Regions from separate parts of the Enterovibrio makurazakiensis genome, predicted to be linked through region 3. Evidence: riboswitches for the same ligand, from Rfam matches in the RefSeq annotation. Region 3 holds a riboswitch; each other region holds the start of a gene.

Region 1 (2,205 bases), on a different contig from region 3:
CTTGGTTCCAGTCTTTGAACCCAATGTTCATTATTATTATGGCGCCTTTGCTGGCCGTTTTCTGGCGTCGACTAGGCGCAAGTGAACCAGGGTCTCCGATTAAGTTTGCTATGGCTATGGGCTTTTTATCACTAGGCTTTGTCTGCATGGTGGGTGCGGCACTTCAACAAGGTGGTGATATGTCCGTCAAGGCATCCATGTGGTGGCTGGTTGGTGCATACTTCTTCCATACGTTGGGTGAGCTTTGTTTGTCACCGATTGGTTTGTCTCTCATTACTAAACTTGCGCCACTGCGTTTGATGTCGGTGATGATGGGGACTTGGTTCTGTGCAAATGCCGTGGCTAACTATGTAGCGGGCTTTGTTGGCAGTCACGTTGGTGACGCTGGTCCATTGGCCATTTTCAGTGGCATTGCGATCACATCAGCGGTCGCTGGTTTGATGTTAATCCTTTGCTCCAATAAGCTTGTAAGCTGGATGCATGGTGCAGAAGGTTCACAGCAAATTGACGAAACGCTGACAGAAAAACCGGCGGTTATTGCATAAACTACTAGGCATGGAGAGGGCTATCTCACAATAGCCCTCTCAAAAATATGCTGTACGGTAAAAGAAGAAAAGGCCACAAAAATAGGCCCCATTCATGCTCAAATCAGTCATCAGTACTGCATCTAAACTCGTCTGTTTCTCATACTATCCCATCTTTTTTTAAGTCCTAGTTAGATTCTGCCCAAAACGTGGCCTGATATTCCCATTAAATACCGTATGCGGTATTGCTCCTGTGCAACCAATCTAGGAATCTGGGAGAGTATTAAGGCGGCGTTATCCCGATGTTCTATTGCCATCGTAGATGCTGTATGCGCCACTTAACGAGCAGTTATTACTACAACAATTTCGGAGAAAAAAGCCAAACCTGTTGTGAGGCAGGGACGGAAAGTTTCGGATCTCTATTGCTCTCAACAGTAAAAGAGATGGCTGAGCTGCCTCTAGCTTTGGTGAGCACATAGAGGGCAAAACAATGGCAAATATCATAGGTACTGGCAACGCTGACACACTCAACGGCACCTTGGGAGATGATTATATCGAAGGTAGAGGTGGCGATGATGTCATATATGGTGATGTAGGTTCTTCTAACGGAAACGGTTCAACAGGGGCTGTGTTCGTTTTAGGTGAAGACTTTACGGCTTCGAGTGGCGAGTTTCATACGTTCTGTTTCCCCCCTACGCTAAACTTCGAAGGTTCTACCACCAACGTTACCTTTAACGATAATGATGGCCAACTTAATGGCGATGACAATTGTAATGAGTATTCTGATGACCAAACCCAAACTGTGGAAATTGGTGGTCAGGAAGTCGGTGTTAACGTGGACTATGGCCTTAAATACACTGACTCTTCAGGCAATATTTACACGTTTGCCGTGGTCGATATCGATGAAGACAACACGGGTAACCACTACAACAATGTTGGTGAAAACGGCAAGATCTTAATCCAATTGGATGGCCCAGAGATCACAAGTAGCACTCAGCTTTCACTCGTTCCCAACTCTTATCACAACATCAGTAGCCTAGATTATTCGTCTTTCACATCACCAGAGACCGTTGATCCGAGCGTGGGTGGTGACGATGAGATTTATGGCGGCGACGGTGATGATACCGTGTATGGTCAAGGTGGTGATGACTATATCGAAGGTAACAATGGTCAAGACTCACTTCACGGTGGTGACGGTGATGACGTGATCTACGGTAATACGGCATCCCCGAATTTCAATGATGACCCTTGTGTTAACGTATTTCAGATGGGGAATGACTTCACCATGCCTTCAGGTGGTGAGTTCCATACTTTCTGCTTCCCTCCTAACTTGTCGTTCGATGGTAGCTCTACCAAGGTGACGTTCCAAGATGATGACGGCACATTGAATGGCGACAACTATTGCAACGAGTATTCTGACGATAGCACGCAGACTGTGACGATCGATGGTGTTGAGTATCCTGTTAATCTTGATTACACCCTGAAGTATTGCGATACCGACGGCAATATTTATGAGTTTGCCATTATTGATGTTGACCTTGATGGTAACGGACATCATTACAATAACCTCAGTGAGAACGGCAACCTGTTGTTGCAATTGAGTGGTCCTGAAATTACGGAATCAACGCAATTGTCTCTTGTTCCGAATTCTTATGCCAACATCAATGGTCTCGATTATTCA
Region 2 (2,205 bases), on a different contig from region 3:
GTTGTTTGTGAAGATACGGTATGAAATGCGCTTAGTGCGGTGTGAGAGGCGAATTCGAGAGAGTGGTGAAACTGAAAGACTGGGCGAAGATAGATTCGCCCAGTCGATCCCTTGATTGTTCACTTTAGGGTACCGACAGGGCGAAATAATGAAATTTTTACTGTCTTAGTGTTTCTAACAGTTCATCGCGTCTCTGAGGAGAGACGACAGACCAGTGTTTACCTTCAATTGCGCCTTCTAGCGCCCAAAGAAGTTCTAGACTTAGCGTATCGCTATGTGACTTTTGTAGAGCTTGATAAGCCCTTACGGCACCTTCAGTTTGCAATTGCTCAACAGAATCGATTCCTGCTTTTTTCAGCATACGTTCTGTCGCAAGTCTTAGGTTTGGCAAATCTTTGATACGCGTTGGCGCCGCAGTCTTCTTTTCTTGTTGATCATCTTTGGCGATGGCATACGCAATATTCGCATAATTCATCAGAACCTCTGATTGATCCCACAACGTTTCTGGTATGGCATAGTATTTTGTTGTGACAGGGAAGCCACGTTTCTTGTAGACGTAGGGCGTCATCGAAAGTTTAATGAAATCGGCTTCATTCGCTTGACCAGCGCGAAGATGAAGTTGGTCGTTGACGACCAAGGCGAACATTGTCTCGTCGCAAAAGACACCAAACCCGCCAAACATAGAACGCGATTTGATTTTGCCCAGACATTCGAAGAATTTTAACGTGTTTTTTAGTGTTGGTTTATCCATGTGACTTATTCTCAATCATTACGTTCCGTTCCTGGATGAGCGGTCAAGGAGCAACGTAGCAAAGCTAATTCAGAGAATTGTCAATGTACCGAAAAGTAATTTCGGTGTATGAATGCTAACGTCATCGGTAACTCCGCTACCACCAACACAAAATTTTTGTGTGCTGTGAGGCCGGAAGCTTTGCGTCCCACGCTTTCGCTGTGGTTTGCCTTTTTCTTGACGACTATTAGCTTAACTGAATCGCATCATATTGTCGTTATTGCTAGTCTCAAAAAATGTGATCTTGCTTCAGATAGAGTCTTATTGATATGAATGAAAATATCAGGTTCTCTTTGTAATTGAAGCCATTTTAACCAAAGCGGTCATTTTTTAATTGAGTTAAAGATTAGCACTAGAAAACTAGACAAACTATGCTTATTGAGCTGGATCTCAATAATGAGAAGATTTTGTTAAATTTTCTTGTCACATAAAAAAATAGCCCGCCAAAAATGGCGAGCTATTGATGAACTTTGTGCGTTAAAACTATTCGGCGTTTAGATTTTTCACTGAATTACGAATAATCAGTTCAGGCTGCATAACGAAAATCTGTTGCTTGTTTTCTTTGTTCGCTAAACGTTCCAACAATAATTTGATTGCCGTTTTACCCAAGCGGTTTTTGGGCTGATGGATCGTCGTTAGTGGTGGCGAGAAAAATGCAGCCAAATCGATATTGTCGTAGCCAATGATCGAGATGTCGTTTGGTACGTCTAGACCCGCTTGGCGGAATGTACTGATTGCTGCCAATGCCATAATGTCGTTAAAGCAAAATAGTGCCGTTGGACGCTCATCAAGTGCTAACAATTTGTTTGCTGCTTCTACCGCTGTGTCGCATTCGAAATCTGCATCTACAATCCAATCTGGATTTTCTTGTAGTCCAGCTTCTGCCAGCGCTTTGCGGAAACCGGCAAGTCGTGTTTGGCAGGTTAGCTTATCCAATTGGCCTGACATACAACCAATTTTCGTATGGCCGTTATCAATAAAGTATTTCGTCGCAATATACCCACCGAGTTCTGCATTGTCTTGAATACAGTCAGTATTGACGTGCTGCGTTCCCCAATCCATGACAACCATTGGCAAATCTTGCTTTCTCTCAAGAAGGGCAAGCAGTTCCTCATTGAGGTCTGAACACATTACTAGCAAACCATCGACACGCTTTTCTGCCAACATGCGTAAATAGTCGCGCTGCTTGGCGAGGTTGCCTTCTGTGTTACATAGGATCAGTGTATAGCCCTCTTTGTAACAGTACTCTTCTACGCCATGAACAACTTCCGCAAAGAATGGGTTTGTTGATTTGGTAACAAGCATGCCAATGGTGCGTGTTGAGTTGCATTTCAAACTACGCGCAACAGCACTGGGTGCGTAATTTAGGTCATCCACCGCAGCCCAAACTTTTTTGGTCGTATTCTCTGCGACAA
Region 3 (2,205 bases):
ATGTTGAGAAGGAAACCTTCCACTCAGCCCTTGAAGTGGGCGCAACCTCTTTACGTTGTCTGGGTATTCACCCATTCTTGGTGGAGCAGCAAAAAGCGAAGTATCTGCGTCTAGAAGCGAGCAGTTCGGAGATGTTGTATGAGTCTTGGATGGGTGGTGAAGAAACACAAGCTTATGATAACCACTTTCAGCACCTGTTTATTCAGCTGGAAGAAACCATTCGTGATTCCATGGATGAAGACCGAATGGATAAGCATGGTTTGAGTGAACGTGAGTGGACACCACCACCGAAGGACTATCTTGATGACTTTACCGAACATCCGTTAGATGAAGTGGTCGATGATGAGGATGATCTTTCTGGAAGCGAGAAGCCAGCATAATGGAACTTGTGCCGTTTAGTGAAAGCGATGCGGCACAACTTTGTGCATGGATCCCCAATGAAAAAGCGAATTTTCAGTGGGGAGGGCCAACGTTCTCATTCCCACTGACGCCTGAGCAAATCTGCGAGCATATTGCACGCGAAGAAGTAAAACCGTATTTGCTCACACATGATAAAGAGCCTATCGGTTACATAGAACTGTTTCGTGTGTCTGACAGCGAATATCGGCTGTGTCGAGTTTTAGTCGCTTCACCCGCTCACCGAGGCAAAGGTTGGGGATATCGGCTGGTGGAATTGGCGTTGGAACAAGCGCGGATGATCTCGAAAGTCTATAAGGTTTCATTAGCGGTATTTGCACACAATACAGCAGCGATTGCTTGCTATTCCTCGTTGGGTTTTGTTGTGTTGCCTGAACTGACCAAAACACGGTTCTTCAACGGAGAAACGTGGACCTTGTTACGAATGGAAAGGTGGCTATAGTTAGCTACAAGTTAGTGACAGTGTCACTGATTTGGCATTGATAAATAACTAAAGCAACATGAGAAAGCCAGACATTCTGTCCAGTATGTCTGGCTTTTTTGTTTGTAATCAGCGCAGTATGGTTTCTAATCGCATTGTTCGATATGGCATCAATGAGATATTTTATGCCTTAATGTTAGTGTGATTTATATCACATATATAGATCTATTAACCTTAACAATACAGGAAAAGATTGTCTCAGCGCATTTTCTGAATACTCTTGCGACCGTTCCACAATTATCGGCAAACTGCTTGAAAAAGCAGGACGCAAAGCTTCCGGTCTAAGGGCAATTACCCAGAAAGAGGTAACAGCTTATGGCAGCGGGGCCGCCATTTTCTTGGCTTATCAAGAGCCAGTGCGCGAATACCTGCTTCTGTGAATAACAGGGCAACCAATCGCGTGCTTGAGGAAATGTTCAATTGCGACGCTTGTCCGTGCTGTGGGTGAATTTATAAACACTCAGGAAGTACAAACATGCTCAAATTACGATCTACACTTCTTCCCCTTGCGGCTGCACTGTTCAGTGCAGGTGCTATGTCTCATGGCTACATCAGTGCGGTTGATAACGGCACTGCAGGTCGCGCTGCTCTGTGCAAATTGAGCACAGAGTCGGGGCAACAAAATACCGATTGCGGTCAAGTGCAATGGGAACCGCAAAGCGTTGAAGGCCCAGAAGGCTTTCCTGAGTTCGGCCCGGAAGATGGCAAACTGGCAAGCGCAGGTCTCATTCAGTTTTCTCCCCTAGATGAACAAACGGCATCACGTTGGGTGAAGCGTTCTATTTCAGCAGGTAAGAATGATTTCGAATGGACGTTCACTGCGAACCACGTCACTCGCACTTGGAAATATTACATCACCAAACCTGATTGGAATGTAAACCAACCTTTGGCGCGTGCGTCGTTGGATCTGAACCCATTCTGCGTGGTGCAAGGCAACATGGAAAAGCCACCTAAGACCATGGTGCATGCGTGTGATGTACCAGTGCGCGAAGGTTACCATGTCATTCTTGCAGTATGGGATGTGGGTGATACGGCAGCAGCCTTTTATAACGCCATCGATGTGCAATTTGATGGCGATCAACCAGTACTACCTGAATGGCAACAAGCGGGTCAGATTTTCCCTGGGATGAACTTGGCGCAAGGTGATGCCGTATTTACTCGCGTGTTTGATAACGAAGGTGAACGCCCTGAGCTTTCTACGCGTTTGACGATTGAAAGCGATAAGGCCGGTGTAGCAAACACTTGGTCTTATGATCTTGCGACGAAAATCAATCAGGCTCACCGCCAAATTAAAGCGGGTAAACATG

Evidence for each region. A riboswitch is a leader RNA that binds a small molecule or an ion and turns the genes downstream of it on or off. The one in region 3 is predicted to bind cyclic di-GMP.
Region 1: linked by a shared signal. The riboswitch ahead of L4D06_RS02685 (calcium-binding protein) and the one ahead of gbpA (N-acetylglucosamine-binding protein GbpA) in region 3 are both predicted to bind cyclic di-GMP.
Region 2: linked by a shared signal. The riboswitch ahead of L4D06_RS02855 (TfoX/Sxy family DNA transformation protein) and the one ahead of gbpA (N-acetylglucosamine-binding protein GbpA) in region 3 are both predicted to bind cyclic di-GMP.

Annotation. Positions count from the first base shown of each region.
Region 1 covers NZ_JAKJSE010000005.1:99,475-101,679, reverse strand. The annotation lists gene L4D06_RS02690 (peptide MFS transporter) at 1-545, shown strand, start outside; cyclic di-GMP riboswitch class I at 893-984, shown strand; gene L4D06_RS02685 (calcium-binding protein) at 1,015-2,205, shown strand, end outside.
Region 2 covers NZ_JAKJSE010000005.1:142,846-145,050, reverse strand. The annotation lists gene L4D06_RS02855 (TfoX/Sxy family DNA transformation protein) at 158-751, opposite strand; cyclic di-GMP riboswitch class I at 875-971, opposite strand; gene purR (HTH-type transcriptional repressor PurR) at 1,274-2,205, opposite strand, start outside.
Region 3 covers NZ_JAKJSE010000017.1:46,082-48,286, forward strand. The annotation lists gene L4D06_RS13675 (monovalent cation:proton antiporter-2 (CPA2) family protein) at 1-380, shown strand, start outside; gene L4D06_RS13680 (GNAT family N-acetyltransferase) at 380-859, shown strand; cyclic di-GMP riboswitch class I at 1,131-1,233, shown strand; gene gbpA (N-acetylglucosamine-binding protein GbpA) at 1,374-2,205, shown strand, end outside.